Regions from separate parts of the Clostridium saccharobutylicum DSM 13864 genome, predicted to be linked through region 2. Evidence: a T-box and tRNA genes for the amino acid it is inferred to sense, from the RefSeq annotation. Region 2 holds a T-box; the other holds one or more tRNA genes.
The links. The T-box of region 2 lies ahead of ileS (isoleucine--tRNA ligase). A T-box ahead of a tRNA ligase gene usually reads a tRNA of that ligase, here a tRNA-Ile.
Positions count from the first base shown of each region.

Region 1: it encodes a tRNA-Ile, which carries the amino acid that the T-box ahead of ileS (isoleucine--tRNA ligase) is inferred to sense. The anticodon was not compared.

Region 1 is NC_022571.1:4,875,199-4,892,238, reverse strand. It holds rRNA gene CLSA_RS20970 (23S ribosomal RNA) at 1-1,242, shown strand, start outside; rRNA gene rrf (5S ribosomal RNA) at 1,305-1,421, shown strand; tRNA gene CLSA_RS20960 (tRNA-Ile) at 1,464-1,540, shown strand; tRNA gene CLSA_RS20955 (tRNA-Ala) at 1,546-1,621, shown strand; gene CLSA_RS23535 (hypothetical protein) at 1,896-2,060, shown strand; gene CLSA_RS20950 (hypothetical protein) at 2,367-2,804, shown strand; gene CLSA_RS20945 (VanZ family protein) at 2,992-3,444, shown strand; gene CLSA_RS20940 (LTA synthase family protein) at 3,504-5,378, opposite strand; gene wsfD (glycan biosynthesis hexose transferase WsfD) at 5,401-6,888, opposite strand; gene fusA (elongation factor G) at 7,280-9,361, shown strand; gene CLSA_RS20925 (IS3 family transposase) at 9,547-10,422, opposite strand; gene CLSA_RS20920 (helix-turn-helix domain-containing protein) at 10,434-11,114, opposite strand; gene CLSA_RS20915 (hypothetical protein) at 11,365-11,601, shown strand; gene CLSA_RS20910 (ROK family protein) at 11,704-12,657, shown strand; gene CLSA_RS20905 (competence/damage-inducible protein A) at 13,268-14,503, shown strand; gene CLSA_RS20900 (hypothetical protein) at 14,846-15,289, opposite strand; gene CLSA_RS23530 (hypothetical protein) at 15,616-15,771, shown strand; gene CLSA_RS20895 (NAD-dependent protein deacylase) at 15,986-16,723, opposite strand; rRNA gene rrf (5S ribosomal RNA) at 16,932-17,040, shown strand, end outside.
Region 2 is NC_022571.1:62,626-79,665, forward strand. It holds gene CLSA_RS00255 (S8 family serine peptidase) at 1-1,437, shown strand, start outside; gene CLSA_RS00260 (radical SAM protein) at 1,497-2,501, opposite strand; gene CLSA_RS00265 (YkvI family membrane protein) at 2,625-3,686, opposite strand; gene mnmL (tRNA modification radical SAM protein MnmL/YtqA) at 3,990-4,919, shown strand; gene CLSA_RS00275 (2-phosphosulfolactate phosphatase family protein) at 4,980-5,696, shown strand; gene CLSA_RS00280 ((2Fe-2S)-binding protein) at 5,745-5,957, opposite strand; gene CLSA_RS00285 (response regulator transcription factor) at 6,295-6,978, shown strand; gene CLSA_RS00290 (sensor histidine kinase) at 6,984-8,282, shown strand; gene CLSA_RS00295 (DUF2085 domain-containing protein) at 8,380-8,748, opposite strand; gene CLSA_RS00300 (zinc-ribbon domain-containing protein) at 8,754-9,032, opposite strand; T-box leader at 9,280-9,528, shown strand; gene ileS (isoleucine--tRNA ligase) at 9,599-12,712, shown strand; gene CLSA_RS00310 (LacI family DNA-binding transcriptional regulator) at 12,979-13,977, shown strand; gene CLSA_RS00315 (MarR family winged helix-turn-helix transcriptional regulator) at 14,201-14,644, shown strand; gene CLSA_RS00320 (MATE family efflux transporter) at 14,637-16,022, shown strand; gene CLSA_RS00325 (hypothetical protein) at 16,109-16,294, opposite strand; gene CLSA_RS00330 (nucleoside recognition domain-containing protein) at 16,547-17,040, shown strand, end outside.

The DNA.
Region 1 (17,040 bases), 300 kb from region 2:
AGAATCCTAAGGCCGACGGAAGAATTGCAGTTAAGGAACTAGGCAAATTGACCCCGTAACTTCGGGAGAAGGGGTGCCTGCTTTACGGCAGGCCGCAGAGAATAGGCACAAGCAACTGTTTAACAAAAACACAGGTCTCTGCTAAAGCGAAAGCTGATGTATAGGGGCTGACGCCTGCCCGGTGCTGGAAGGTTAAGGGGAACACTTAGCGTAAGCGAAGGTGTGAACTTAAGCCCCAGTAAACGGCGGCCGTAACTATAACGGTCCTAAGGTAGCGAAATTCCTTGTCAGGTAAGTTCTGACCCGCACGAATGGCGTAATGACTTGTGCACTGTCTCAACTGCAAATCCGGCGAAGTTGTAGTGCGAGTGAAGATGCTCGCTACCCGCGATTGGACGGAAAGACCCCGTAGAGCTTTACTGTAGCTTAGCATTGAATTTCGGTATTGTCTGTACAGGATAGGTGGGAGACTGGGAAACTAGGGCGTCAGCCTTAGTGGAGTCGTTGTTGGGATACCACCCTGATAGTATTGAAATTCTAACTGGATGCCATGAAACTGGTGACAGGACATTGTTAGGTGGGCAGTTTGACTGGGGCGGTCGCCTCCTAAAATGTAACGGAGGCGCCCAAAGGTTCCCTCAGAACGGTCGGAAATCGTTCGAAGAGTGCAAAGGCAGAAGGGAGCCTGACTGCGACACCTACAAGTGGAGCAGGGACGAAAGTCGGGCTTAGTGATCCGGTGGTACCTCGTGGGAGGGCCATCGCTCAACGGATAAAAGCTACCTCGGGGATAACAGGCTGATCTCCCCCAAGAGTTCACATCGACGGGGAGGTTTGGCACCTCGATGTCGGCTCGTCGCATCCTGGGGCTGAAGTAGGTCCCAAGGGTTGGGCTGTTCGCCCATTAAAGCGGCACGCGAGCTGGGTTCAGAACGTCGTGAGACAGTTCGGTCCCTATCCGTCGCGGGCGTAGGAAATTTGAGAGGAGCTGTCCTTAGTACGAGAGGACCGGGATGGACTGACCTATGGTGTACCAGTTGTTTCGCCAGAAGCATAGCTGGGTAGCTAAGTCGGGAAGGGATAAACGCTGAAAGCATCTAAGTGTGAAGCCCACCTCAAGATGAGATTTCCCATAGCATAAGCTAGTAAGACCCCTTGAAGACTACAAGGTTGATAGGTCAGAGGTGTAAGTGCGGCAACGTATTTAGCTGACTGATACTAATAGGTCGAGGGCTTGACCAATATAATCAAGTTGTAATACATTAAGAACTGTGTGCAATTTTGAAAGAGCAAAACTTTCAAAATCTCGTGGTGATGGCATAGAGGTAACACTCCTTCCCATTCCGAACAGGACAGTTAAGGTCTATAGCGCCGATGGTACTGCATGGGAGACTGTGTGGAAGAGTAGGACGTCGCGAGGTAATCTTGTTATTACAAGACTATAGCTAATATAATTAGCAAATGGATCTTTAGCTCAGTTGGTTAGAGCAACCGGCTCATAACCGGTAGGTCTAGGGTTCGAGTCCCTGAAGGTCCACCAAATTTGGGGGTATAGCTCAGTTGGGAGAGCACCTGCCTTGCACGCAGGGGGTCAAGAGTTCGAATCTCTTTATCTCCACCATTAAAAAAGACTATGTAATATTTCATAGTCTTTTTTTATTTTATTAGATAATATTATGTATAGCATATTTATAAAGATATATAACTATAAACGGTGTAATAAATAGAAGAAATATGATGGAAAATAGGTTAAAAAAGCTAATGATAAAAGTGTACATTAGATAAATTATACTATATAATTTAAAATGTAAAATATATACAAAACTAATAAATATATATCTAAAAGCACTATCATATAAATGGAAATGTGAAATTTAGAAAGGATAGGATTTAATATGAGTGATATATGTACTTTAGCAGATAAGCTTAAGAATTTAAAACTAGAGAAGAGAAGTTTTATACTAGAAGGAAAAGATACAAAAGATATTGATATTGATATAAAACAAGTAGAGTGCGAACTAAAAAGTCTTGAGATGGAAAGTAAACCGGTATTAAAGTAACTCCATAATAAATTTATCTATTAAAGGTATTTATTAAGTTGAAAAATGAGTAATATTCTTAATTATTTAAGCATATTAATTTTAAGTGGTATTTAAAGTTAATATACTTTTTATTTGCTTGTTGAAATAGAATGTAATATTAGATATTTTAGAAGAAATTATAATCCTTATTACAATTAAATATTAGGAATATTTAATTGCAATAAGGATTAAATTTAATATAGGTAAGAATTTTATAAACATATTTATAATTTAAAAGGTATCTTAAGAAGGTAAAAATAATAAATTTATGAGAGGATAGATATTATGATAAGGACTGTTGTCTGCAAAAAAGATGGGTGTAGTGGGAATGAATTTTATATAGTTACAGAAGATAATAAATTAAAATTAACGTGTAAAGATTGTGGTAGTGTTTATTATTATGATGTAAGTTATTATGATTTTATTATGTTATCAAATTGCGAAAAGTGTAATAATGATACATTTAAGGTTTTTAGTGATGTAGAAAAGGATGGATTATATGCCAAATGTACTAAATGCGGATGTCCACCAGAAAAAGTATTCATTGATGACGAAGGCACGCAGGTAAGTTATGAAGTAAAATTATTAAATGATATAAAGCAATTAATGAATCAAATTGATCAAAGGGTTTGTAACTTAGAAATGAAGGTTGAAGGGTTAGAAAAAGGACAAGAATTATTAGAAGAATCACTAGCATATATAAATAAATATATGTCAGAATAAAATTTTTAGTTAGGTACATGAAAATAAATAACATGTCCAAAGTTGCCACGGATATTTTTTATCAGGAAAGAAGAAAAATTGCCTCCATAGTGGACTATGAGGGCAATTTTCTTAAGAGGGGTTATGGAAAATAGGCTGGTAAATGGATTTGCTGTTTATTTAATTGTGCCTCAGATGAGGGTGAAAGATGATAAACAGAAGGAAAAATATTGATTTAATTTTATTAATTATATGGATGGCTTTTATATTTATTATGTCAAATCAGCCAGCAAATATATCGGATTCACAAAGTGGAGGGGTAATAAAATTACTTGCTATGATAGGTATAGATATGAATAATATGTTTGGCCAATTAGCTAATTTTATTGTCAGAAAATGTGCGCATTTCACAGAATATATGATTTTAGCATTATTAGTTTTTAATGTATTGAAGTCACATTTTAATATAAAACAAGTAATTATACTAACTATTATATGTATATTTTTTTATGCATGTTCTGATGAAATACATCAATTATTTGTTCCAGGAAGAGAAGGTGCATTTAGAGATGTATTAATTGATACTTGTGGGGGAACTTTGTTAACATTGATTCAATTAATTAAAGTTAAGATGTTAAATAGATATAGAAATATTAATTAAAGAAATTTAAAAAAGGCTATCAATTCAATTTGATAGCCTTTTTGTGTAAGCAATTTTATTTAATTAGATTTCATATTATTGAAAAAGTTATTTTTTATAATTTTCTCACCAATAGGATATGCATTTAATAGATGCTTTTGTTCATTAGAATTTTGAACATCACCTTTAATTATATTGCCTTTAATAACTGTTGAATTTCTATTGGTATTTACTAAAACTCTTCCCATTGAAGTATTTTTATATTGGGAATCATCCACACCTAAAAGGTAAGAGATAGTTGGCAATAAATCAACCTGTCCACCAGAAGATTCTATTATATCTGGCTTCATGTTAGGGGTATACATTATTAAAGGAATTTTGTGATCATATTCTTTCCACCAGTTACCTTCAAAATCAAGCTTTTGTATACTATCATTATAGTATTTGTGAACGCCAGTGTGATCACCATAAATAACTACAACGGTATTATCTAATAAATTATATTCTTTTAATTTGTTAAAGAACATTTCAATTTGTTTGTCTGCATAGTGTAAACTTTCAAAATAACCACCTAGATAGCTATCATTAATTTCACTTGGCAAATTCAATTCTCTATATTTAGCATCTATATCAAAGGGACCATGACTAGATAATGTAGGTGCTTGTACAAAGAACGGCTCTTTTACATTTTTTAATTTTTCAGAAAGCTGAGTAAGAAAACTTCTATCTGATAATCCATATCCAACAACTTCATCATAGTTATAATCATTAAGACTCCAAAGTTCTTGTGCTCCAAAACCATTCTTATGCAATTCAGTCCAGTTAAATTCACCTGGAAGCTCTGCATGCGTAGATATTGTTTTGTAGCCTTCATTATTTAAAATTCTAGGCAATGAGTTAGGATACACATTTTCGCCATAGTTAGTTGCAGTTATTTGATCACCTAGTGGGAAGATTGAGGTATTAACCATGAAATCACAGTCAATACTATTTGCGCCGTTGTTTTGTTCATAAAAATCATTAAAATATAATCCTTCTTTTGTAAGCTTATTAAGAAAAGGAGTAATTTCTTTTCCGTTAGCTTTTTGATTAAGTACAAAGTTTTCCATAGATTCTATTTGAAGAAATATTACATTTTTACCCTTGAATAGTCCAGCAAATGAATTAGGTTCAAGATTTTCATTATTGTTTTTTATCCAAGTTTCAATTTCTGTTTTATCATCAGGATTAATACTATTCAAAGAAATTTCTTTTGATGCACTTTTTAATGCTTCAACTATATGATAGCCTAGTGGGCCAGGAGCTTGTACAGACATTGATGTAGACCACTGTTTGTTTATTATACTATTACCAAAATCACTTAAACTAAGAACATCAAAGCATAATGTAGAAATTAAAATCATTACAAGAGATGTTTTTAAAGTAAAAATGAAATTATGTATATTTCTAGTTGATGGATTATGTACTTTTTTGATAATAATCCATGCTAAAATTATGATAATATCAATTATAAATAATATATCAATATAACTAAAGTTAACAAGCGATGTTTCAGTAGGATTGAAAGTACCACTAAAGAAGATGTTTTTAATTCCAAGTAAGTCTTTGTTTGTTCTGAAATACGATAAATCTGATGTTAACAATATACTATATAGTAAATTTAAAATAATGTAGAATGCAGTTTGTTTTCTTTTTGAAAATAAATATCCAAAAGAGTATACAAGTAGGATAAATCCTATATATACAAAACTGAATTTTATACTTCTATTAAATGCTATATTCTGAGCTGTAGGAGTATCAGGTATTATGGTTAAAAATAATATTGTTTTAATTAACATATCAATTATAGTTATTAATCGAAGTTTGCTAATTGGAGTTGATAATAGCTTTCTAAATATTAATATCAACTCATTTAAAAAAGTTTTAGATCTAAATTTTATATTTACCATTTTCATACAGGCAAGCTCTCCTAATATTTTATTTTTTTATTTTTATTCTAATAAAGTCAGTTATTTTAAATAATACATAGCTAAGTATCAGTACTATTAGGCCATCAAATATAAAGTTAAATAAGAATAATTGTTTTGCGGTATCAGCTTGACCATTGCCAACAAAAGGCATTGGAAATTGAATACCACCAATTAGCATTACACACCAAAGCAAAAATACTCTAATTTTTATAATAGGATTAAATCTATTAGTTACAAATTTATAAAGAGAAAACAAAAATACTATAAGATAAACTGATAATATAAATAATAAATTTTTTGGTAGTATATTTTCTCTAAAAGATGACCAAACTGTAAACCTATCAAAGCTAGTTACTGGAACTTCGCTATAGCTTTGATAATATTTACCTAATGATGTACTAGTATAAAATGATTTACTTGCAGTATATTCCATACCTTTAATTAATCTAGTAGGATGAGTTAAATAGAATTTTGCTAATTTTCCATTTCCTATCTTACTATAAAACTCTTCATCTGTTATTTCAGTTCTAGGAATATATTTAACATAGTCGCTTGTATCCAAATATGCATGTTTTCCAGCTTCAACTGCCATATCAGGGTTAAGTCCTAGATCAATTAAATCCTGTCTAGGAGTTTCTGAACCATTTAATACACCATAAAATACTGAATTATATTGTGTGTCCTTACTCAAACCATTGCTAGCTATATTAATTCCAATAGGATAAATAACTACAAAACAAAGTAGCGATGACAAAAAGATAAGGTTATTTTTAGTCAAAAGGCGTTTATTATCTAGTATTATTTTAATTAAAAGAATTAGGATAAATGGGAGTGTCATTGATACTTGTAATTTTGAGCCTAAAAACAGAAATGCTGCTAATAATATATAAACTATTCTAGAAAATAATTTTTCTGTACCCTTAGTTACATATTTATAGTATGTATAATGCATTATAGAAGCAATAAATAATAGTAATGTAACTAGCATCATAGGTTCTCCATACAAACTATTGAACCAGATTAAATAATTACCATCAAAGAAAATAAAAAGAATTAACAGTCCCAATAATATGAATTTTGCATTATCTTTAATACCGATGGATTTAAGGATTATGCTAAATGCTAAAATATAAAGTATACTGTAAGCTGCAGCTAAATATTGGGTTTTGAATACATATATTCCTAATAATTTGCAAATAAAAGAAATAAACATAATGATATAGCTTATACTAGAACTTATAAAAAGTACTAGAGGATTATTTAAACCTGAAATTTTATAATCGGTCACGATATACTTGTAAAATCTAATAAAGTTAGGATTACTATTATCAGAGTCCAATAAAGAGAGCCCTGAACTTGCCATAACTCTATCAAAGTCACCTTGATCAGCTACGCCAACTTGAGGATATATAAATATAATTCCAACAGTTGCAATAACAGCAATTATAATAAATAAAAGTATATAGTTACTTTTATGATGTTTCTTGACTTTCATTAAATTTTTCCTCCATAATTTCATGATAAATTTTCTATATTTTTTGATTGTGTCTTATAAAGAATTACTGCAGTTTTAAGAATTCTGACAGATAAAATTATAATGTTTTTTTACCAATACTACAATGAAAACTAACAAAATTAATTATGATATTTTGATTACAAAATACTATAATTAATTTTTAGAAAATTCAGAAAATAAAAAAGGAGTTTACAAACATAGCTAGAATTATTAATTATAACAATTCACGGAACATATAATAAATTAAGAAATAAAATATTGTTAATTGAAATGTAAAAATTAAATTTAATCTTTAGATTTTCAAAGAGAAGACACATGAAAGGCAGGTGAAAGTCAGATTCTAAGGTAACTTAAGGGTTTGACATGGTTCATGAAAAAGTATAGCATTAAAAATTTAAGAAATGTAGGATTGATGGGACATAATGGGACAGGAAAAACTTCTTTAGTTGAAAGTATTTTATATTACTCAAAAATAACTGACAGATTGGGAGACATAGAAGATGGAACTACAGTTCTAGATTTTGACACCGAAGAAAGAAAAAGAAAATTTTCTATTTCTCTTTCAGTGGCTCCAATTGAATTAGATGATGTAAAAATAAACATTATAGATATTCCTGGCTACGCTGATTTTCAAGGAGAATGTGTTGAAGGTATGAGGGCTGTAGATGTTGGAATGATTGTTGTAAGTGGAGTTTCAGGAATAAAGGCAGGAACAGAATTAGCATGGGAATATTGTAATAAGATTAAATTGCCAAGGACAATTTTTATAAATAAATTGGATAGGGAAAATTCTAGTTTTGATAAGGTATTGGATTCCCTTAATCAAAAGTTTGGAATAAGTGTAGTACCAATTCAATATCCAATAGGCTCTGAAGATAACTTTAGAGGCGTAATAAATATTATTTCTAAAAAAGCCAGAATATATGATGTTAAAACAAAAGAAATAAAAGTAATAGACATTCCAGATGAATTAATGGATAAAGTTCAAGATTGTAAAACAATGATTATGGAAGCTGTTGCAGAAACGGATGAAGCATTACTTGATAAATATTTTAATGAAGGTACATTAAGTGATGAAGAAATATATAAGGGACTAATTAAAGGGTGTGCGAGCGGTGAGATTGCACCAGTTATGTGTGGAAGTGCAACAAAGATTATAGGAATAGATACTTTATTAGATGATATAGTGGAATGTTTTCCTTCTCCTGAATATGCAATTCCTCAAAAAGCATTAGATGTTGTGAAAAATGAGGAGGTTTTTGTAAATCTTAGCGAGGACAACCCTTTTTCAGCATTAGTGTTTAAAACTATAGCAGATCCTTTTGTAGGAAAGATATCATTCTTTAGAGTTATTACAGGGGAAGCAAAAGATGATATGACAGTATTAAATTCCAACAAAAATAAGAATGAAAGACTTTCACATATTTTCTTTTTACGAGGAAAGGCACAAATACCTACTGAAAAAATTATTGCAGGGGATATAGGTGCAATATCAAAATTACAATATACTAATACAGGAGATACGTTGTGTAGTCCTGATTTTAAAATAATATATGACAAAATGAATTTTCCAAAATCAGTTTATTCTATGGCTGTAATACCACAGGCTAAGGGTGATGAAGAAAAAATATCTCAAGCTTTAACTAAATTAAAAGAGGAAGATCCAGTTTTTGAAATATCTAGAGATATAGAAAATGCAGAAATTATTATCTCAGGACTTGGAGAAACACATCTTAATATAATTGCAAGTAAAATCAAGAGTAAATTTGGTGCAGATGTGATACTAGATTTACCTAAAATTCCTTATAGAGAAGCGATAAAAGGGTTTGCAGATGTGCAAGGTAAGCATAAGAAGCAATCAGGCGGACATGGACAATATGGTGATGTAGTAATTAAATTTGAACCAAGAACAGATGGGATGGATGATTTAGAATTTGTAGATAAAGTTGTTGGAGGTGCAGTCCCAAGAAACTTTATACCAGCAGTAGAAAAGGGATTACGAGAATGTATATCTCATGGTGTTCTAGCAGGATGCCCAGTTATAGGTCTTAGAGCAACTCTTCATGATGGGTCATATCATTCTGTAGATTCATCTGAAATGGCATTTAAAATGGCAGCTTCAATCGCTTATAAAAAAGGACTTGAACAAGCTAAACCAATTTTACTTGAACCTATTATGAAATTAGAAATTATAATACCTGATGATTATATGGGAGATGTAATTACGGATATAAATAAAAAGAGAGGTAGAGTAATGGGGATGGAACAAGAAGGAGAAAAGCAGAAAGTTATAGCTGAGGTTCCACTTGCTGAAATAAGAAAGTATGCCACAGAATTACGTTCTTTAACCCAAGGAAGAGGACGATTTTCAAAAGAATTTGTGAGATATGAAGAAGTACCAGAAACAGAATTAGCTAAAGTAATACAAAATGTAATTGATTGCAAAAAATAAAATTTTATATTGAAGAATCCATGCTATATAAATGAAAGAGTTTATATAAATGTTTAAATACGATTATATTTAAGTTGATGCTTACTTATATGAAAATTTAATATAGATATTAAAAAAATAAGCAGTTTAGAAAATTTAATACTGAACTGCCCCCTGTCAAGTAGACAGATGAAAAAATAAAAAAATTATGAAGCTAAGGTCTGATTTCGATATTCAATTGGAGTCAGACCTTTTAAATTTTTCTGTAACCTCTTTGTATTATAAAATACTATGTAATCATCAATCGCTTGTCTTAATTCTTCATAAGTATAAAATTTTTGCAAATAATACATCTCGCATTTGAGAGTTCCCCAAAAACCTTCCATTGGTCCGTTGTCGATACACCTACTGACACGTGACATGCTTTGAGTTGCATTAATCTTATCAAGTTTAGCCTTGAAAGTTCTATTAGTATATTGAAATCCCCTATCACTATGAAAAAGTGGCTTTGCAGTCGGATTAGCAATTACTGCTAAGTCAAGTGTATCAAAAACAAGTTGATTGTTATTTGAGTGACCGACCACATAAGAAATAATGCTTTTATCAGATAAATCAAATATTGCACTGAGGTAAGCCTTTTGACCATTAAGTATCTTAAACTCAGTAACATCTGTTAACCATTTTTCATTTGGTTTCTTTGCATAGAATTCTCTATTTAATTTGTTTTCTGCCGTTATTTGTGGAGTACTTTGTAGATAAGACTTTCTCTTTTTTCTTATAACTGATTTCATGTTAATAGACTTCATTAATCTATAAATTCGTTTATGATTATACTGTTTATTAAGAAGTCGATTTATATTCATTGTTATCCGACGGTATCCATAGATACCATGTACATCTTCATAAAGCTTAACAATTTCTTTTAGTATTATTGAATTCTCTTTATCTAATTCAGTCTCTGAACGGTTAATCCATTTGTAGTAAGATGATCGTGCAATACTAGCTAAATTGCATAAATCAGCTATTGGATAGCCATTTTCCTCATGTAATTCTTTTATAGAAATATATTTATATTCTTGGATGATTCTAGTGCTTATCGCCTTCTTTCTACTTCCTTCAATTTTTTTAAGAAATCATTCTCCATCTTTAAACGTCTATTTTCTGCTTCAATAAGTTTTAGTTGTGCTGATAATTTATCAGACTCAGTAAGCTCCTCAGGCTCTTTACGCTTACCGCGACGGTCCATTAACTCTTCATATCCATTAGATTTATATTTTCTTACCCATGTATAAACTTGTTGATAAGAAACCTTAAATTTATCAGCAGTGGCTTGATAATCATCATTATTCGAAATGCAGAATGCAACAATCTCAATTCTTTCTTCATAAGTGGTTTTTCTTCCATTAGTCATAATTCTATCCCCTTGCTTATTGTGAGATTTAAATATCTTATGACTATTATACTTCTTAATCCATTGTTGGAGACTATAAATTGATGGAATTTCATATTTAGTGCATATATTTTCCAATGAACCGTTGCCATCAAGATAATCATGAATTGCCATATATTTGATTTCTTCTGAATAAATTTTATTTTTATGAGTAACAACTAATCCGTTTTCACCATTCATATTATACTTACGAATCCAATTCCTAAATGATTGATTATGGATGCTAAAATCAGAACATATTTGTGCAGCACTTTTTTCACCTGATAGGTAAGATTTAATAGCTCTTAGCTTTTCTTCAATAGAAACTTTTTCTTTTCTGCCCATAAAAAACACCCCCTTTATAGAAACAGTTTTATTATTTTAACTGTCTACTATAAAGGGAGCATATCAATTAGCTTACTTCTACCATTTTTTATTTTCTAATAAAAATTATAAATTGATTTTCAAGTTGTTTTTATATACATATAAGTAAAATTTTACATAGATTTAATTTAGGATAAAGTGCTTCAAAAAAAGGAATACTATTCTAGTATAGAAATCGAAAAAATTGTATTACAATGAGGAGGATGTGCTAATGTCAGATTATAGTATGGATATTAGTGGCAACATAGAATTAAGTGATTATAGCAATATATTTGATTATTTAAATATAATAGATAAAGATGATAATTTTATAATTAAAATTAATAAAAATAATAAACAGGATATAGATGTAATTAATTCAATGCTTGAGGATAATAAATTCATTATTAAGTGTGCTCAATATGATGATTTTGGCAATTATTACATAAATGCGAATAAGAATAAATAATATTTTAAATACAGGTTTTCTAATCATAACATAATATAGTATAATGTTTAGTATAATTGAGTGTTTTAATTTGGAAATGAACTGAAAAAAGGAGAGTATATTATGCAAAAATATGTTGTGGGAGTAGATTTAGGAGGTACTAAAATAAGTACTGCATTATCTGATTTAAATGGAGAAGTAATCAGCCAAACAACAGTACCAACAAAAGCAAACGAAGGAGAAATTCCTGTATTAAATAGAATAATTGAATCAGTTGAAAAAGTAATTAAAGATGGTTCAGCAACTTATGATGAAGTAAAGGCAATAGGAATAGGATCACCAGGACCTTTAGACGCTGAAAAGGGAGTGATTATTCATACACCAAACCTTCCATTTAATAATTTTAATTTAGTTGAACCATTAAATAAAAAATTTGGAGTACCTGTATATCTAGATAATGATGCAAACGTTGCAGCAATTGGTGAATATATGTTTGGAGCTGGAAGAGGTACTAAGCATGTAGTATTCTTTACTGTAAGTACAGGAGTAGGCGGTGGAGCTGTCTTAGATGGAAAGATTTACAGGGGACATACTTCTAATGCATTAGAAATTGGACATATGACAGTAGCACCAGATGGTCCAAGATGTAACTGTGGAAATATTGGTTGTGTAGAAGCAACATCATCAGGAACAGCAATAGCTAAAAGAGGACAAGAAGCTATTGCAAGCAAGGTTGAAACTTCATTAAGAAAATATGAAAAAGTAACTTCATATGAAGTATTTACAGAAGCAGCAGCAGGAGATCCAGTTTGTAAGGATATAATTGATAATGCATTAAATTACCTAGGAATAGCTATTGCTAATGCAGTATCCATATTTGATCCTGAAGTTATAATAATTGGAGGCGGAGTATCAAAGGCTGGAGAAATAGTTTTTGATACAGTAAGAAAAGTTGTAGATAAAAGATGCTTTAAATCTATGGCTGAATCAGTTAAGATCGTACCAGCAGGATTAGGTACAGATGCAGGTGTTATTGGAGCAGTAGCGTTAGCAATACTTGAATCACAAGATAAATAATAGTGTCATAATAAAAATTATGATAATTTAATATATAAAATTTTTGATATGTATGAATAAATAAGAAAGAGTATACATAAATTAGAATTATGAAGGCTCTACTTGCACTGAATTTTTTCTTCTCATACATATTATTAATCTTATTTCTGCAGATGCTTAAACAAGTTTTATTATTTCATAAGTTAAGTATTTGTTTAGAAGTAATTGAGATGAAAAAATTTTTTATATAAGCTATCTCTAATTAATTTTAGAGATAGCATATTATAAAAAAAAGAAATACATTAATATATAAAACCTATTCAATATTTATTATTGGATAGGTTTTGCATATTATATAGAGTTATATAAAATTTAAAGTGTACAAATATCATGGTTATTAAGAAAATAATAGTTAAGTGTTATTTAAGATTATTATATGTATTAAGGAAAAATCAAAAAATAATAGATTTGTATGCTAACTTATTTTGTGTCATACTGTGTGGCATTTTCAGTTAATAGTTAACTATTAGCTGAAAATGTCTCCTTGTATTGCATAAAATATATGCCACATCGTTGGTTTATTATTTTATGTCAGCCTTAATTACAAATATAGAATAAAGAAGGTAATAGAATGAAAGCGGAAATAATAGCTATAGGAACAGAAATTTTATTAGGTGATATAGTCAATTCTAATGCACAGTATTTAGGACAAGAGATGGCATCTTTAGGAATAGACATGCATTATCAACAGGTTGTAGGCGATAATGAAAAAAGAATTATTCATGCTTTTGATGAGGCTTATAGTAGAAGTGATATTGTTATAACAACAGGTGGTCTTGGACCTACAGAAGATGATTTAACCAAGGAAGTTGCAGCAAAATATTTCAATAAAAAATTGATTCCACATGAAAACTCGATTAAGAGAATAAAAGAATATTTTGAATTTAGACAAAAAAGAATGCCAGAAAATAATTTAAAACAAGGATTAATTCCAGAAGGTTGTATTGTAATTAAAAATAACAATGGAACAGCACCAGGTGTTATTATAGAAGAAAATAATAAAACAATGATTATTTTACCTGGTCCTCCAAAGGAAATGAAGCCAATGTTTGAGGAAGCAGTAAGACCATATTTTCAAAAGAAGTCTGATTCAGTATTAGTTTCAAAAATGATAAAAATATTAGGGGTTGGGGAAAGCACTATAGCAGAAGAACTAAAGGATTTAATGGAAAGTCAGATTAATCCAACTATTGCCCCTTATGCAAAAGAAGTTGGTGTTATAGTTCGTGTGACAGCCAAGGCTAGAACTGAAGAGGAGGCAGTAAAATTAATAATTCCTATAGAAGAAGAAATTAAGAAGAGACTTGGTGATAATGTATATGCAATAGAAGATATTGATTTAGAAGAGGTTGTCGCTAAATTATTAATAGAAAAAAAGCTTACAATATCTACAGCAGAGTCTTGTACAGGGGGGATGATAGCAAGTACTCTTATAAATTATCCAGGAATATCAGAAGTACTGTTAGAAGGTGCAGTAACATATTCTAATGAAGCGAAACATAAGAGATTAGGTGTTAAGAATGAAACTTTAGATAAATATGGTGCGGTAAGTGAGGAAACAGCAATGGAAATGGCAATTGGTATTGCAAAGACAGCTGGCACTGATGTTAGTATTGTGACAACAGGGATTGCAGGACCAGGCGGTGGAACAAAAGAAAAGCCTGTTGGATTAGTTTATGTAGGTATATATGTAAAAGGGAAAGTTGAAGTTCAAAAATGTATGTTTAATGGAAATAGAAGTAGAGTAAGACTTCAAGCAACAATTACTGGATTAGATATGCTTAGAAGAAATTTGATAAAAAAATAATATATTAGATAGAATAAAGAACTAATATACCAGTATGCTTGTTTATTTCTAATAATGCTACGTTAACAATGCTTTCAGTGGATAAGTTTTATATAAGCTGAAAGTTTAACATTGTCGGATACAAAGTATATGTTGCATTTTTGGTTTATTATTTTATTTCATGTGAATAAAACGAAATTGCCATAACTGCTTATATCAGTTATGGCAATTTTTAATTATATATAAATAAAAATGGGGGAGAGGCGATTAAATATTGAAGTTAAATACTTCATTATAAATTCTTACCATTTATAATTTATTTATACATAACAATTAAAAAATATATAGATTTTTGATTGTGTCTTAGTTAGAAATAATCTTTGTAGGTGAAGAAGAAAATGTGGAAAAGGATGATTCTACAACCCATCCTCTTGCGTTAACATTAGTATCAACTGGGAGTGCTACATAATACCATGTAATGTTGTTAACAAGCGCTTTTTCAAGAATTCCAACTTCCATTGCAATTGTTATACTTTGCAAAATGTTTGAGTTATCATATGGAGAAAGATGTACAAGTGTTCCTTTTGGGATTAAGCCATATTGATTATCAACATTAAGAAATTGCATAGTGAAATTCTCTTTTGAATTATCTACAAGTTTTAATTGCTCTTTTAATTTTGATAATTGTTTTTTTAACAATATATTATCCCTATGAAGTGAAGAAATTTTTTGATCATATCTAACAAATAAAAAGAATATGATACCAGCTATAATTAAAATGAAGATTAAAAAAAATAAAATGCTCATATGGATGCTCCTAGAAGTAATATCAATATTAATTATATTTAGTTAACTTGTAAAAAAGACCATAACAAATATAATGATAAGTAAATTTATTAATCTTATTTAATAATATATAAGTTCTAATTAGTAAGATTACTAATTGAATATTTATAAAAGTAGAAGTTTAGGTTTGATGAACAATATTTTTTTAGAACTTATATACATACTTAAAATTAATGTTTCCTTATAGTGAAAATATTACTATAATGTAAAATCAAATTTAGTGAGTAGAAAGTTAAGTTACTGTAAATACTAATTATTAAAATCATAGAATTTAGGAGGATGTATATATGGAATCTAATAGACGTTCACAAATTGATTTTGATTGGCATGTAGCAAAGTATATGGATGAAAGGGGATGTAGTTTACAACAAGCTTGTGAAGATTTAGGAATTACTGAATCTAATGTATTTAATTTAGAAAGAAGACATGAAGAATTATATTAGAAAAATATTATTAATATAGTTATTAAATCATTATTTAAGGCACAATTAAGAAAATAATAGATTACTATGCCAGCTTATTTTGTGTAATACTGCGTAGGTAATTTCAGTTGATAGCCATCTATGAGTTGAAAATGTCTCTTATCTGATGCAAAATATGCATCATGTTTTGGGCTATTATTTTCTTTTATGTGCCTAATATGATTTGCTCTCTTTTTTACATATCATCAATTGCTTTAAAAAGTACCTTGTCAATATTATCATTAATAACTAAATTAGCTTTATTGTCAGCAGAAGTAGTACTTTTATTTATAAGTACTAGATTTTTACCATTAAAGTAATTAATAAGTCCTGCAGCAGGATAAACAACTAATGAAGTACCACCTATAATAAGTGTATCAGCTTTAGAAATGGCACCAATTGCTCCATTTATAACATCTTCATCTAATCCTTCCTCATAAAGAACTACATCAGGTTTAACTCGTCCTCCACATTTAGAGCAAATAGGAACACCTTTAGCTTTTAAAATAAACTCGGCATCGTAGAAAGCGTGACATTTAGTACAATGGTTTCTATGAACTGAACCATGTAATTCAAAGACATTTTTGGAGCCAGCCATTTGATGTAACCCATCTATATTTTGTGTAACAATAGCTTTTAGTTTCCCCAGTTGTTCAAGTTTAGCTAATGCAATATGTGCGTTATTAGGTTTTGCGTTTGGGTATATAAGTTTATCTTTATAGAATTGAAAAAATTCTTCTGGATATCTCATATAAAAAGTATGAGATACTAATTGCTCTGGTGTAAATGTTGCATTAAGCTTTTGACTAAATAAACCATTAGAACTTCTAAAATCCGGGATTTTTGAGGCAGTCGATACTCCAGCTCCTCCGAAGAAAACAATATTATTACTTTCTTTTAGGATTTGAGTTAGTTTTTCTGTTTCAGTATTCATAAAATCATCTCCACTATTATAATAATTTATTTTAATTATTGCACAATGTAATGTTAAAAACAAAAGACTTTTACATCAATTAACGTCTTGCACATGATTTATATTGAATATAAATTATAGTTTTTATGCAAAAAAAGCAATTAAATGAAAAAAAGTTTAAGAAAAGTGTTGACATAGTTTGAATATGTCGATATAATACTACTTGTGATCTGGTGATGACGGCGTAGAGGTAACACTCCTTTCCATTCCGAACAGGACAGTTAAGGTCTACAGCGCTGATGGTACTGCACGGGAGACTGTGTGGAAGAGTAAGACGT
Region 2 (17,040 bases):
GCACCAGTAACAAATTCAATATATGATAAATATAATATATATAGAAAAAATATTAAGGAGAAAATTACGGTGAATATAAACACTAGGCAAACTACAGCTAATGTGGGAAGATTAAAAGTTCAATGCTTTAAAAGTGATGGGTATATTCCAGTTGACGGAACTAAAGTAACTGTAAGAACATCAGTGCAATCCGATAATGTAAATAGCATTGAATTAGTCACAAATGTATCTGGATTAACACAGGAAATAGAGTTGCAAGCACCACCAATAGAATATTCCTTAGATGAAAATAGTAATCAAACACCATATAGTGCATATGATATAACAGTTGAGCGAAGTGGATTTAATCCAATAGTAATAAAGGGGTGTCAAATATTTCCGGGGCAGGTTGCTTATCAAATATGTAATTTAAAAACTAGTTCAGGGCGTGGAATGTATAGACAGGAAGTTATAGAAGTGCTTCCAAATAAGTTAAACGGTAATTATCCACCAAAGATTCCAGAGGATGTAGATAAGCCATTACCTAAACCAAGCTCAGGAGTTGTACTTGCTCAACCTGTAGTTCCAGAATATATTATAGTTCATCAAGGAAGTCCAAATGATGACTCAGCACCAAATTATAAGGTCCCATTTAAGGATTATATTAAAAATGTTGCTTCTTGTGAAATATATTCAACTTGGCCTAAATCAACTATAACAGCAAATATTTTTTGCATGCTATCATTTACGTTAAATAGAATTTATACGGAATGGTATAGAGGCAAAGGAAAAAACTTTGATGTTACAAGTTCGACTGCATATGATCATGCATTTAATTATGGTAGGAATATATATGATAGCATAAGTGCAGTTGTTGATGAAATTTTTTCCACATATATAAGGAGGGTTGGAAAAAAGCAACCTCTTTTAACTCAATATTGTGATGGAAAGAGTGTTACATGTCCAGAATGGTTAAGCCAATGGGGAAGTAAATATTTAGGTGATCAAGGTAAATCACCATTTGAAATATTAACAAATTATTATGGGAATGATATTGAACTAGTTACAGCAGAAAAAGTTGCAGGAAGTCCTAAATCTTATCCGGGTAATGAGTTAACTATAGGTTCATCTGGAGAATCGGTTAGAACAATACAAAATCAATTAAATAGGATATCTAGGAATTATCCTTTAATACCTAAAGTTTCTGAAGATGGACAATATGACGCGAAAACTGCAGAGGCAGTAAGAGTATTTCAAGAGACATTTACACTACCAAAAACAGGAGTGGTTGATTATGCAACTTGGTATAAAATATCAGATGTTTATGTTGGTGTAACTAGAATAGCAGAGTTAAGAAATGAATTCAGACAGGAAAGTATACTTGGAAAGAATATATTTATACCTCCAATTATGCCTAACTGTGGCATTCAAAGAGATATTCCAGAATTTTATTATTAATTTTTTTTATTATATATAAGGCACATTCAAAAAATAGAAGGACATATAAATACAACCTTCTATTTTTTTATGCCCTCTAAATTAAAGGATGGAATAAAGTCTTTAATATTAGAGCCTTCTTCTTGAATAAATCCATTTTTTATTCCGATATCTAAAGCATAGTTTATTAAACTATCATAATGTTTAGGATTAAGCGTTTTATTTATCTCAGGATAATCACAAGCTTTAAACATAGGAACGTATTGATTCATTAAACTAATATAAATATTATCCTTATATCGATTATAAAGAAGATCTACAATTTTTTTTGAATCAAAAAGAAGTCCTGGTAACATCAAATGTCTTACAATAACACCTTTAATTATATGGCCTTTTTCATTAAATTTAGGAGAACCAACTTGATTAATCATTTCATCAATTATTTCAATAGCATTAGATGCATAATTATCAACTTTAGAATATTTAACTGCGTATTTATCATCAAAATATTTAAAGTCTGGAAGGTAAACATCAATGTATCCACTTAACGCTTTTATAGTTTCTATGGAATCGTAACTATTTGTATTATAGAGTATAGGTATATTTAATCCATTTGATTTGGAAATCTTTAATGCTTCAATTATTTGAGGAACATAATGAGTAGGTGTAACTAAATTTATATTATTTGCTCCTTTTTTTTGAAGTTCTAAGAAAATTTCCGAAAGCCTTTTAATTGATATTTCCATTCCGATAACCAATGGCTTGTATTTTGAAGTTTTGTTATCAGAATTTGAACATGATGCAGATACATTTTCTATATGGCTTTGGCTTATATCATGATTTTGACAAAATACACATTTAAAATTGCAATGAGAAAAAAACACAGTTCCAGAACCATTTCCTTCTGAAATAGGTGGTTCTTCCCAAGGATGCAGAGCTGCTCTAGCAACTATAATTTTATTTGAAGCATTACAAAAGCCTAATTTGTTATCATTTCTATTAACTTTACAGCTTCTATGGCAAAGGTTGCATTCATTGAGCATATTTAATGGGTTATCTTCAGCTTTAGTAATAGCAGATTTCATATTTATTAACTCCTTTATTTATAACGTATAATATATATTGTTCTATCTGATTATTATATATAAATTATATCATATGCAGAATATAAAATTTGAAATTCATTGTATAAATAAGGAATCTGATGTTTATTTATTGTAGATATTTCTATGTTTAATAAAGAATATTATGCATTGAGATATAAATAATAAACTTAACAATCCAAACATAGGATATAGCTTGTTTATTAAGTTGCCAAAACCAAATTGAGAGATTATAAATGCTACTGCTAATACTGGGAAAATAGCTGTTTTGAATTCAATATTAAAAGATTGTTCTAAAGTTTTACTTATTGAGTATACATCAGATACTTCGGTTGAGAACATTTCAAGCCATATAATAATAAGTAAAACAGCTTGTATTACATTTCCAAATCTGTTTGCTACAAAAAGCAGAGGAATTTCATATTGATATATATATGGTTGGTTAATTGTTAATAATAAATTTATCATAGAGCAAAGCAAAGTAAGACCAACAGCACCGCATATAATGCCAATTACCATAACTTTTGTTTTTTTCATTTCATTACTTAGTGGAACTATTACGCCTGATGCTGAAAGAGTATTATATCCTGCATATAATATTGTTGATAATGCAATCCCAGTTTTTTGTGCGGGAAAATTACAAACATTATTAAATGAAACTATGTTTTTACAAAAACAGAAGTATAAAACTGTGATTAAAGTTATTGTAAGTACTAATCCAGGAACAATGAAAGAATTTACTTCGATCAAACCTTCAGTACCGCGAAATAAGAAAAATAAAGCTATTATAATCATTATTAATGAACCGATTATCTTTGGTATTCCAAAAAACTGATGTATTAAAGCTCCACTTCCAGCAAGAATTATTGAAGCACTAGAAATAAGAAACAGTGTAGTTATAAAGCCAGTAAATTTTCCTATAACATTAGGGCTTATTATGTTTATAACATCACTATATGAATCTAGATTATGTTCAATACTTATCTTTGAAATTATGGAACTCATAATTATATAGAAAATACCACATGCTACAATTCCCAAGAAGCTTTTAATTCCATATTGAGTAAAGAATTCAGTAATTTCCTTTCCAGAGGCAAGGCCAGCACCAACAATTGTTCCAATGAAGACTGTGGCAACTTGAAATATTTTAGTTAATTCCGATTTCAATTATTATCCCCCTTAAAAACATTCCTATGTATTAATATACAAGCTTTACATTGTATTTATTCTTGTAAATATTAATTTATGTATTATAAATTAGAAAATAATGGGTAGTAATTATATTGATATGTAGTATTTAGGTAATTTACACTTAAGGCGTAAGGAAGAATGAAATTAACGATGCAGAATGTTATTCAACAATGTACATTTAGAAATTTACAATGTACAATTAAAAAAGGAATTAATTATGTTAGATACCAAAATAATAATCTAATACATTGTGATATTGTACTTAGACTAGGAGGAAATATGAATAATTTTTGGAATGGGAAAAGATATCATAGTTTAAACTATTTTTTAAGAGACAAATTTGGAGAAAAAGTATTTAAAATATCATTAGATGGTGGATTCTCTTGTCCTAATAGAGACGGGAAAATAAGTAGTGGAGGTTGTCTTTTTTGTAGTGAAAGAGGCTCTGGAGACTATGCTGGTAACCGGGAATTATCTATTTCTAAACAATTTGATGATATAAAAACAATGATGGCTAATAAATGGAAGAGTGGAAAATATATAGCTTATTTTCAGGCGTACACAAATACATATGCGCCAGTATCAGAGCTAAGAAGAAAATATGAGGAAGCTTTAAATCAAGAGGGAGTTGTAGGAATTGCAATAGCTACAAGACCAGATTGTTTAGATGATGATGTTTTGGAATTGCTAGATGAAATAAATAAAAAGTTTTATCTTTGGATAGAACTTGGATTACAAACATCTAATGATGAAACCGCTAAAAGAATAAATAGAGGATATAAGTTAGAAGTGTTTGAAAATGCAATGAAAAAATTGAAGGATAGAAATATAGATGTGGTTGTACATGATATCTTAGGACTACCAGGTGAAACTAAAGAAGACATGTTGAACACAATGAATTATATTGCTCATTGTGGAGCAAAGGGAATTAAGCTTCATTTATTGCATTTAATGAAGCAAACACCAATGGTTAAAGTATATGAAAAAGGTGAATTAGAATTTTTATCACAAGAAGATTATATAGAGTTAGTTACGCAAGGAATAGCAATGCTTCCAAAGGATATGGTAGTGCATAGATTAACTGGAGATGCTCCAAGAGACCTTTTAATTGGTCCTATGTGGAGTTTAAAAAAATGGGAAGTATTAAATTCTATAGATAAAGCATTGGAAGATAATGATTTATGGCAAGGAAAAGATTTTAAAAGTTAATTAGGTTCATAGAAATGATTCAATATATAAATAAAATGTAAAGACATGGAGGGTGAAAGAGTGAAGGTGGATATTATAATATCAGCAGATGATATTATTGAAAGCAAAATAGAAGATAAAATTGTAGTTGTAATTGATATGTTTAGAGCGACTTCTGTAATAGTAACAGCATTAAATAATGGATGCAAGGAGGTTGTTCCTTATCTTACAATTGAAGAAACATTGGAACATGCAGGTAAACTTAATAGACAAGATTATATTTTAGGTGGAGAAAGAAGAGCTGTTAAAATAGAAGAATTTGATTTATCCAATTCGCCTATAGAATATAAAAAGAATGTAGTAGAAAACAAAACAGTTTTAATGACTACAACAAATGGAACCAGAACTTTAACAAAATCAACTAATGCAAAAACTATATTAATAGCAGCTATGATAAATGCAAAGGCAGTAGCAGAGAAATTACTAGAAATTAATGAAGATGTAGTTATTATCAATGCAGGAACTAATGGAAATTTTTCTATGGATGACTATATTTGTAGTGGATATATAATAAATGAGATGTTAAGTGTTAACAACAAAATACAACTTACTGATATAGCAAGAACTGCAAATATCATATATGAAGCTAATACAGATATTATAAGTTATGTTAAGGAAGCGAGCCATTATTCTGTGATGAAATCATTAGGACTAGATGAAGACATTGAATATTGCATGAAGAAGAGCATTATAGATATAGTACCTGAGTATAAAGATAAGAAGATAACTTGTTTATAATACAGGTATTGCGAAGCTTTAGTGCTTCGCAATGCTTAAAGACTTGAATTATTGTTTATACTGTTTTAACAGTTCATTTATCATGTAAGAACAATTCTTTCCTTTGCATGAACCACTTCCAGCCCCAGTAGCTTTTTGAACTTCTTCTAAAGTTGAAGCACCATTTTTTATAGCATCTTTAATTTTGGCTCTCGTAATAAGCTTACATCTACAAGTTTTTGTTAATTTATCTAAAATAGCTTCATTTAAGTTATTATCCATATTAATTCTCCTAAAAATATTTAAATTTTAGATAATTAAATCATTTTATTTTGTAATGGTCAACATTTATTTTTGTATCTGTTATTTATTTTCATGTGATTAGATAATGAACTTAAATGTATCGTGACGATTGCTTTTACTTATATTATAATAAATTAGTTAATTGATGTTTTTTTAGAACATGAATTAATCGTATTCTTACTTATAGATATTATTTAAATATATTAGAATTAAGTAAGTATTAAGAAAACTATTATATAATCATGGGGAAAAGATAAACAGAAGATGTTATATTTTAAATACAGATACTTATTAATTTTAAATGGGAGTGAAAATAATGGTAAAGGTATTAGCTGTTGAGGATAATATAGAGATAAGCAATAATATAGTGGAATATTTTAAAGGTGAAGTTGATATAAAAGCAGTTTATAATGGAGCAGATGCAATTGAGTATTTAAATGCTTATGATTATGATGTTGTAATTCTAGATCTAATGTTGCCAGAGGTTGATGGAATGACTGTTTTAAAGCACATTTCTAAAAATTGTTTAAACACTGGCGTAATAATATTAACTGCAAAAGAAGAGCTTGGAGATAAACTTAAGGCTTTTAATTTAGGAGCTAATGATTATTTAACTAAGCCATTCTTTATGGAAGAGTTGAAAGCACGCATTAATTCTATTCTTAAAAGCATGGGAAAAGTTAAAAGACCTAACATTCTTGAATTTAAAAATATGCAGATTGATATGAAAGTAAAAAGAGCATATATAGATGAAAATGAATTAGAATTAAATGAAAAATTATATAAGCTTCTTGAATATTTAGTTATAAATAAGGGAGTATTACTATTTAAAGAACAAATTTTTGATAATGTATGTGGATATAATAGTGATGCAGCAACTGAAATAATTGAAGTTTACATAAGTAGATTAAGAAAGCAATTGGGTACATTTGGCTATGATAAATATCTTATAACAAAACGTGGAATGGGATATTTATTAGATGAAAGTATAGAGGATTAACAAGTATGAAGAAAGATATTTTTTTATCAACTAAGAAAAATATTATAGCCATAAGTACAAGCGTGGTTTTTGTATGTTTAATTGTGTTTGCAATAATAGTTCAAGCGTTGTATTCATCTAGACTATTAGACAATGTAGATCATCAACTTTTAGAACAAAAGAATTTTTTTAGTACATCGCAATTTAAAATAAGTGATGATCGTTATTGGCAAAATACTATTAAAGCTCCAAATGATGAGCATCCAGAAGAATTTAAAGGCAAGCTGGAAGAAAGACCAATGCACATTCCACCTAATTTAATTGTTGTTGTATATAAAAATGAAAATTTTCAGCTTATTAGTAAGAATGCATATTTTAGTGAAGATAGCTTACCAATACTTCCAGCAGAATCTAGCGAAGACATGGTGACCTTTGAACAAAATGGATATAATTTTAGAGGAATTACAATTAATCAAGGTGATTATAAAATTCAAGTATTTTCTAATATAGATCCTGAAGTTAATTCAATAAATAGATTAAGAACTTCAATTATTGGAAGTTTAATAATACTAATTATAATAGCGCTAATCCTTTCAGCATATCTTGCAGCCAAAGTAATAAAGCCAGTTAGGGAAGCTTATGAAAAGCAGGTTTATTTTGTACAGGATGCATCTCATGAAATGAGAACACCATTAGCTGTAATAAAAGGTAAGTTAGAATTATTAGCTCACTCATGGGGAGATAAAATAGATGATCATTTTGAACATATTTCTAAAATGATGAGTGAAATAAGAGGATTAGAGAAATTAAATAGTGACTTATTATTGCTATCAAAAGAGGATTTAGATTTAGCAGTTAATATAACTAATTTCAGCTTGGATGATTTTGTTAATGATATAAGTGAATTTTATATAGATTTGGCTGAAATTAAAGAAAAAACCTTTACTGTAACTAAGCCGAAGGATAAAATAAACGTAGAGTGGGATTATACTAAACTAAAGAGAGCAATAATAATATTAATAGAGAATGCATTTAAATATACAAATGAACATGGGCAAATAAATTTAATAGTGGAAGATTTAAATAAATTTGTACAAATAAAGGTTAAGGATAATGGAATCGGTATTAAGGAAGAAGATAAGAAACGTATATTTGATAGATTTTATAGAAGCGAATTAGTAAGAGGACAAAATATTAGTGGAACTGGAATTGGATTAAGTTTATTAAAATCTATTTCAAAGAATTTTGGTATTAAATTAAAGGTAAACTCGGAGTATGGAGTTGGATCAGAGTTCATATTATTAATTCCTAAGGTAATAAAATAATATAATTTGGAATATAGAAATAGAGCTATCTACGACATAAGGTTTAGATAGCTCTATTTATTACAGATTTTAATATAAAAATAATAGAATCAATAAATTATTTAATTGTTATATAACTATGAAGCCAATATCCGGATTGTAATCCCCAAATACAAGCTAATCTAAATAGACATATAGTTGATATTCCAGCTAAAATTCCCGTAATTAATCTCCTAATATTTGTACTTTTAAAATACCCAATATATTGCCCTGTTCCATCAATTAAAAGTGGTATCATAAATGATAATTCAATTATTATATGTAAGTTTTTATTAAAAAATATGTATAAAATACCAATGATATATCCTATCAATATACCAGTGCATCTTGCACATATTGGAAATTGCTTTCCTTTAAAGAAAAATGATCTTTCAGGTAAGCGATGGCAAAAGAACATGTACTTTAAAATTATCTCATAATTAAACATGGGTCTTATAAGTTACCAATAAATCCTACTACAAAACATAGTACATAAAGTATAACCCAAGCAACTGTTCCACCTATCATCCATTTACATATTAAACTAGCACTTTGAGGTTTTTCATCTTTCCATAAAAAATACAGTATTAATCCAACTACTGGAAAGCAGCAAGATACAGCACCAGTTAAATGAGATGGATTATCTAAAGATTTTTTTTCAGTAGCTACACCACAATGTATACATACATCGGCATTATTGTCTATTTCTTTTCCACAATTTTTACAAAACATTATATTTCCCCCTAATAAAAAATAGAAATTATTACATTAAGATGATATTATACCATTATATTGTCAAAATAGTAAACATTAAAGGTTTTTTGTCTAAGAAAAACATGAAAATTATAACTTATAGAATTTTTTGAGATTATATGATTTTATTGATGGAATGTATTATATGATTATTGTAATTTTATAAGTAAAATAAACAACCATCAATTGACATTTAAAAATCATTAATATATAATTATTACATTAAAAAAAAACGATGATTAGGAAAAGTATCTTTGATATTATTTTTAGAGAGTAGTTGGTTGGTGCGAAGCTATAATGAGTCTTAGAGAAAATCACCTAGGAGTTGGAGACTGAAAGGTAAAGCTACTGAATAAGTTATCACGTAAGAGCCTGCGTTAAAGGATAGAGTATGTATGTACTTGAATTAGAACATTTAATTTTACAATTAAATGTTTAACCTTAGGTGGTTTGCGAATTCAACTTCGTCCTGTGGGATGAGGTTTTTTTTTATAAAAATATCAAGGAAATATCCTTGAAATGTACTGAATGAAAGGGGAAAAACAATGTACAATAAAGTAGATTCTTCAAGAAGTGCCGTCAATATGGAAAAGGATATTGCAAAGCTTTGGCAAGAAAGAGATGTTATACAAAAGAGTTTTGATTCAAATCAGGATGGAGAGTATTTTACTTTCTATGATGGCCCTCCAACAGCTAACGGAAGACCACATGTAGGTCATATATTAACAAGAGTTATGAAAGATATTATTCCAAGATATAAAGTTATGAAGGGATACAAAGTTTTAAGAAAAGCAGGATGGGATACTCATGGTCTTCCTGTAGAATTAGAAATAGAAAAGAAACTTGGAATCTCAGGAAAAGAACAAATCGAAGATTTTGGTGTAGAAAATTTTGTTAAAGAGTGTAAGGAAAGTGTATTTTCATATGTAAGCTTGTGGAAGGAAATGTCTGAACAATTAGCTTACTGGGTTGATATGGATGATCCATATGTAACTTACCATGATAATTATATTGAGTCTGAATGGTGGGCTTTAAAACAAATGTGGGATAAGAAGTTATTATATAAAGGTCACAAGGTAATGCCTTACTGTCCAAGATGTGGAACTGCTCTTTCATCTCATGAAGTTGCTCAAGGATATAAAGATGTTAAGGATTTAACTGCAACAGTTAAATTTAAAGTTAAGGGAGAAGATAACAAGTATATATTAGCTTGGACAACAACTCCTTGGACATTACCATCTAACTTAGCATTATGTATTAATAAATCATATACATATTGTGAAGTTAAAGTTGAAGATGAAATATATGTTTTAGCTAAAGACTTAGTAGAAAAAGTTTTAGGCGAAAGAGAATATGAATTAGTTAAGGAATTTAAAGGTGAAGAATTACTAGGTGTTAAATATGAACAATTATTACCTTTTGCTAAGGTTGAAGGAAAAGCATTTGAAGTAATTCATGGAGATTATGTAACACTTACAGATGGTACTGGAATAGTACACATTGCACCAGCTTATGGTGAAGACGATAGTTTAGTTGCAAAGAAAAATGGAATCGCATTTATAAATTTAGTAGATACAAATGGTAACTTTGTAGATGAAGTTACACCATGGGCAGGAAAGTTTGTTAAGAAATGTGATGAAAGCATAGTTAAGTACTTAGAAGAAAATAACAAGTTATTCTCAGCACAAAAGCATATGCATTCATATCCACATTGTTGGAGATGTGACACACCACTTTTATATTATCCAAAAGATAGCTGGTTTGTTGCTATGACTCAAATGAGGGATAAATTACTTGAAAATAATAATAAGATAAACTGGTATCCTGATAACATCAGAACAGGAAGATTTGGTAAATTCCTTGAAAATGTTATTGACTGGGGTATTTCAAGAGATAGATACTGGGGTACACCACTTCCAATATGGCAATGTGAATGTGGTCACCAAGAATGTATTGGTAGCAGAGCTGAATTAGAAGAAAAATCAACTACAGATTGTAAGGGAATAGAATTGCATAAACCTTATGTAGATGCAATCAAATTAAAATGTCCACACTGTGGTAAGGAAATGAAGAGAACTCATGAAGTAATTGACTGTTGGTTTGATTCAGGATCAATGCCTTTTGCACAATGGCACTATCCGTTTGAAAATAAGGAAACTTTTGAAAAGAATTTCCCAGCACAATTTATTTCAGAAGCTGTTGACCAAACAAGAGGATGGTTCTATACATTACTTGCTATTTCAACATGTTTGTTTGATACAAATTCATTTGAAAACTGTATAGTATTAGGTCACGTTTTAGATAAAAAGGGACTTAAGATGTCTAAACATAAGGGAAATGTTGTAGACCCATTTGAAGTATTAAATAGCCAAGGAGCAGATGCTACAAGATGGCATTTCTATACTGCAAGTGCACCATGGCTTCCAACAAGATTCTCAGTTGATGATGTTGGTGAAGCTCAAAGAAAGTTCTTAGGAACATTATGGAATGTATATTCATTCTACGTATTATATGCTGAAATAGATAACTTTGATCCTACAAAATATGCAGGTTTTGTTTCAGATAATGTAATGGATAAATGGATAATATCTAAATTAAATACATTAATAGAAACTGTTGATGATGGATTAAATACGTATAAGATAACTCAAGCAGCTTTAGCTATTGAAGACTTTACTGATGAATTATCAAACTGGTATGTAAGAAGAAACAGAGCAAGATATTGGTCACAAGAACTAACTAATGATAAGATTGGTGCTTATGTAACTTTACACAAAGTATTAACAAACTTAGTTAAAGTAGCATCACCATTTGTTCCATTTATGACTGAAGAAATTTATCAAAATTTAGTTGTAAATCTTGATAAGAATGCACCAGAAAGTATTCATTTATGTAAATGGCCAGAAGTTGATAAGAATGCTATAAACAAAGATTTAGAAAAGGAAATGGATTTAGCTTATACACTTGTTAAGTTAGGAAGAAGTGCTAGAAATGCTGCTAATGTTAAGAACAGACAGCCACTTTCAGAAATATTAATTTCAACAAAATCTCTTCCAGAATACTATGGACATATTGTTAGAGAAGAATTAAATATCAAAAAGGTTGAACTTGGAGCAGACCTTTCACAATATGTTAACTTTGAAATAAAACCAAACTTACCTGTTATAGGTAAACAATATGGTAAGTTAATTCCACAAATAAGAAAAGCAATTTCAGAAAAGAATCAAATGGAATTAGCTCAAAAGGTTAAGAATGGTGGAGCTGAAACTATAGATGTAAATGGAACAGAAATAGTTCTTACAAATGAAAATCTTTTAGTTACAATGCAAGGATTAGAAGGATATGCATTTGCTGGTGAAGGTGAACTTGGAGTTGTTTTAGATACAACAATTACTCCAGAACTTCAAGAAGAAGGTCATGTTAGAGAAATTATTTCTAAGATCCAAAACATGAGAAAAGATAAAGGATTTGAAGTTGCTGATAAGATAAATCTTTATGTAGCAAACAATGACATGTTATTAGATGTTGTCAAGAAGTTTGAAGAAACAATAAAGAAAGAAACTTTAACTTGTGAAGTTATTTATAATAAAGAAAATGACTACACAGAAACAAGTATAAATGGTGAAACACTTAATATGACAGTTGAAGTTGTAAAGTAAGAATTAATTAGATAAACAATTACTAGGAATTCAAAGAAATTCTTTGGATTTCTAGTAATTTTTTTGAATAATATAAAATTTTTTATAATACACTAAGATAAGTAGAACGATTTCAAAATATAAAAAGCGAGATAATTGGAACTAAATGTAATAATTATATTGAAATTAAAAAGAAAAATTATTATTTATCCCGAGTATTGTTGATTTATAATATAATATATTAGTATAATGAGAATATCTAGAAAATTTCAAAGGAGGAATAAGGAATGGCTACTTCTATTAAAGATGTTGCAAGAGAGGCAGGAGTATCAATTGCAACTGTTTCTAGAGTTTTAAATGATATCGATGTGGTAAATGAAGATACTAAAAAAAAGGTTTTAGATGCAATAAAAGAGTTAGGCTATAGACCTAATATAGTTGCGAGAAGCTTAAAAACTCAAAGAACAAAAACAATAGGAATTTTACTTCCAGATATATCTAATCAGTTTTATCCAGAAATTGTAAGAGGTGCTGAGGACGTTTCAAACATATATGATTATAATATAATTTTATGTAATTCAGACTTAGACATTGAAAAAGAAAAAGAATATTTAAGGGTTCTTAAAGAAAAGATGGTTGATGGTGTAATTTATATGAGTAGTTCTCTTAGAGATGAAATCTTAGAATTAATTAATGAATTAGACCTAAAGACTGTATTAGTTGAAACAAGAGACAAAGATGGAGTATTACCAAGTGTAACAATTGATAATATTAAAGGTAGTTATGATAGCACAAATCTTTTAATCCAAAAGGGAATAAAAGATATTGCATTCATAGGAACTAAAAAAGATAACATGAATGCTTGGGGCGATAGATACGTAGGATACGAGAAGGCTATGAACGAAGCTGGAATTAAGATAGATCCAGAATTATTATATCTTGATTCAATAAAAGTTAAGAGTGGATATGAAGGGATTCAACATTTCTTAGGATTAAATAAAAAATTTAAAGGTGTTGTTTGTGCATCTGATGATATTGCAATGGGAGCAATAAATGCATTAAGAGACAATAATATGGAAGTTCCAAAAGATGTAAGCGTTGTAGGATTCAATGATAATTTTGCGGCTTCAATATTCTATCCAAAGATTACAACAGTTTCTCAACCAACATATGATATGGGATCTGTTGCTATGAGAATGCTCATTAAATTATTAAATAAAAAGGAATTAGATGAGCCTAACTATGTTTTAGAACATGAATTAATCGAGAGAGAAAGTACAATCTAAATTTATATAAAAAGAATTACTCAAAATATTAACTTATTTTAGAGTAATTCTTTTTTTATAAAATTTTATGTGTAAAAAAAGTAGATTAGTATGACTAAATTTTTTTTGGAATCATATGATAGAGTTTTCTTATAAAATTGGTTGCTTTAACAACTATTTAGTGGTAATATAAATAGTTGTTAAAGCAACTAATTTTATTTACAGAAGCAGGTGAAGCGAAAAAATGAAGGAATGTGAATCTGTAGGAAGATATATAGGTGAAATTCATAGAGCAAGTTGTATATATTTTAGCAAACAATTTAATAAATTTGGAATAGGCTCAGGTCAATATCTTTTTTTATTAAACCTCTATAAAAATGAAGGATTAACTCAGGAAGAGTTAACAGAAAGGTTAAAATTAGATAAAGCAACAACCGCGAGAGCAATAAAAAAATTAGAGGATGAGGGATATGTGGAACGTGTAAAAAAAGAAACAGATAGACGAGCCTACAATTTAAAACTTACAGAAAAAGCTAATGGAATAAGAGAAGATGTATATTCAATAATGAACCAATGGGAATCTAGAATTAAAAGTTGTCTTAATGAAGAAGAATCTGATAAATTGGTAGAGTTATTAGAAAAACTATCTAATAGCTCTCTTATACGTAAGGAGGTTAAAAATGAGTAGTCAGAAAAGATTAGGTGAAATGAAAGTAGGAAAATTAATATTAGAATTTTCCATACCAGCAATTATAGGAATGCTTGTTAATACTTTATATAATATAATAGATAGAGTATTTATTGGTCACATACCAGATATTGGTGCATTGGCTATGGGCGGTGTTGGAATTGCAATGCCATTAATGTTAATAATTTTAGCTTTTGGTATGCTGGTTGGTATAGGAACTGCAACTAAAGTATCCATAAAACTTGGAGAAAATGATAAAGAAGGAGCAGAAAAACTTTTAGGAAATGCATTTGTTTTATTAATAATAATAAGTATTTGTTTAACAATATTAGGATTTATATTTACAGATCGTCTTTTAATAATGTTTGGTGCAAGTGACAATATTTTAATATATGGTAGAGAATTTATTCAAGTTATTTTAGCTGGATGCATATTTAATATGATAAGTTTTGGATTAAATCATTCTATAAGAAGTGATGGAAGTCCTAAAATAGCAATGCTATCTATGCTTATAAGTGCAATTATAAATACTATTTTAGATCCAATATTTATATTTGGTTTAGGGCTTGGTGTTAGAGGTGGTGCTTTAGGTACTGTTGTTGCACAGGCTGTGAGTAGTTGCTGGATTTTATATTATTTTACTAAAGGATCAAGTATATTGAAACTTAGACTTAAAAATTTAAAACTTGATAAGAAAATGGTAGTAAGTATTTTTGCTATAGGAATAAGTCCATTTAGTATGCAGATTGCTAATTGTGCAGTTCAAGCAGTTGCAAATAATTCATTGCAGACATATGGTGGAGATTTAGCAATAAGTGCGATGACAATAGCAAATAGCTTATCTATGATATTTTTAATGCCTATATTTGGGTTAAATCAAGGACTTCAGCCTATAATCGGATATAATTATGGGGCTAAAAAAGGTAAGAGAGTTAAAGAGACAGTTAATCGTGGAATTATGATTGCAACAATAATAGTAACTTGTGGATTTATAGTGGTTGAAGGATTTGCTGAAAAATTAGTGCTTATGTTTAATAGTGATCCTGATTTAATTAAAATGACTTCATATGGAATGAGAATATATTTATGTATATTACCATTTTTAGGAGCACAAATAATAATAACAAATTATTTTCAATCAATTGGAAGAGTTAAAATATCAATGTTTTTAAGTTTGTTGAGGCAAGTTATAGTTTTAATTCCATGTTTGATAATAATCCCGATGTTTAAAGGATTAACAGGAATTTGGATAGCAGGTCCTGTATCAGATGCTATATCTGTTATTATTACTTTTATAATATTTGCTAAAACAACAAAAGGATCTTTGAGAAAAAATGAAAAGGTTGAAAAAGATGTTGCTTTGGGCACATTCAAATAAATTATTTTTACGTACTTTAATATAATAAATAAAAAACACAGAAACCTAAGAGTTGCTGTGTTTTTTTATTATACTTATTATGTACTTTAAAGGATTCCTTCGCTTTTTAATATGTTTTCTAATTTTTGAACTTTGTTTGTTAGGCACATGAATTTTTCTTTTAATTGTTCTTTTGAAGGTTCATTATCGCTTATAAATTTCTCCATGTCTTCTACAGCTTTTAAAGCTTCTTCTACATCTTGTTGAGCTATTTTTAAGTTTGAATCTTTCATAAAAAGTTATTCTCCTTTTAATATTAATTATGTTTAACAAGGCACGTTCAAAAAATAATAAGTTTGGAATATGTTTTTAACTTGTTATTTTATTTTGTGTGCGTAATTATATCCTATCACTACTAAAAAATAAGTGCAAGGAATATAAATATAAAGAATAGTTAGAGATTATAAGGGGGTGAACTGTTGCCGAATTTATAAGAATCATAAATATGTGTTTATGAAATCTATGATATTTAGCAACAAATAATTATGATAAATTACATTTGGTTTGCATTGGTGTTTCTTGGAATATTAGTAGGAGTATTGAGTGGAAATGGAGAAGGGATTTCAAAGGCTATAGTTAATTCTTCAGGAAGTACTGTAACATTTATAATTGAACTCACAGGCATTATGTGTTTTTGGTGTGGTGTTATGAAAGTTGCGGAGAAAAGTGGATTTACAGAAAAATTGTCTAAAATATTAAGACCTATCTTGCAAATTATTTTTAAAGAAGCAGCTAAAGATGAAAAGGCTCTAGGTGCTATAGTGATGAATCTTACAGCTAATATGATGGGATTATCAAATGCAGCAACACCATTTGGAATTAAGGCAATGGAAGAAATGGATAGACTTAATCATGAAAAGGGAACTGCATCAAATGATATGGCACTTTTTTTAGTTTTGAATGCAGCGTGTATTCAACTAGTACCATCTACAATAATATCCATAAGAGCAGCTTGTAATTCATCAAATCCAGGGATAAT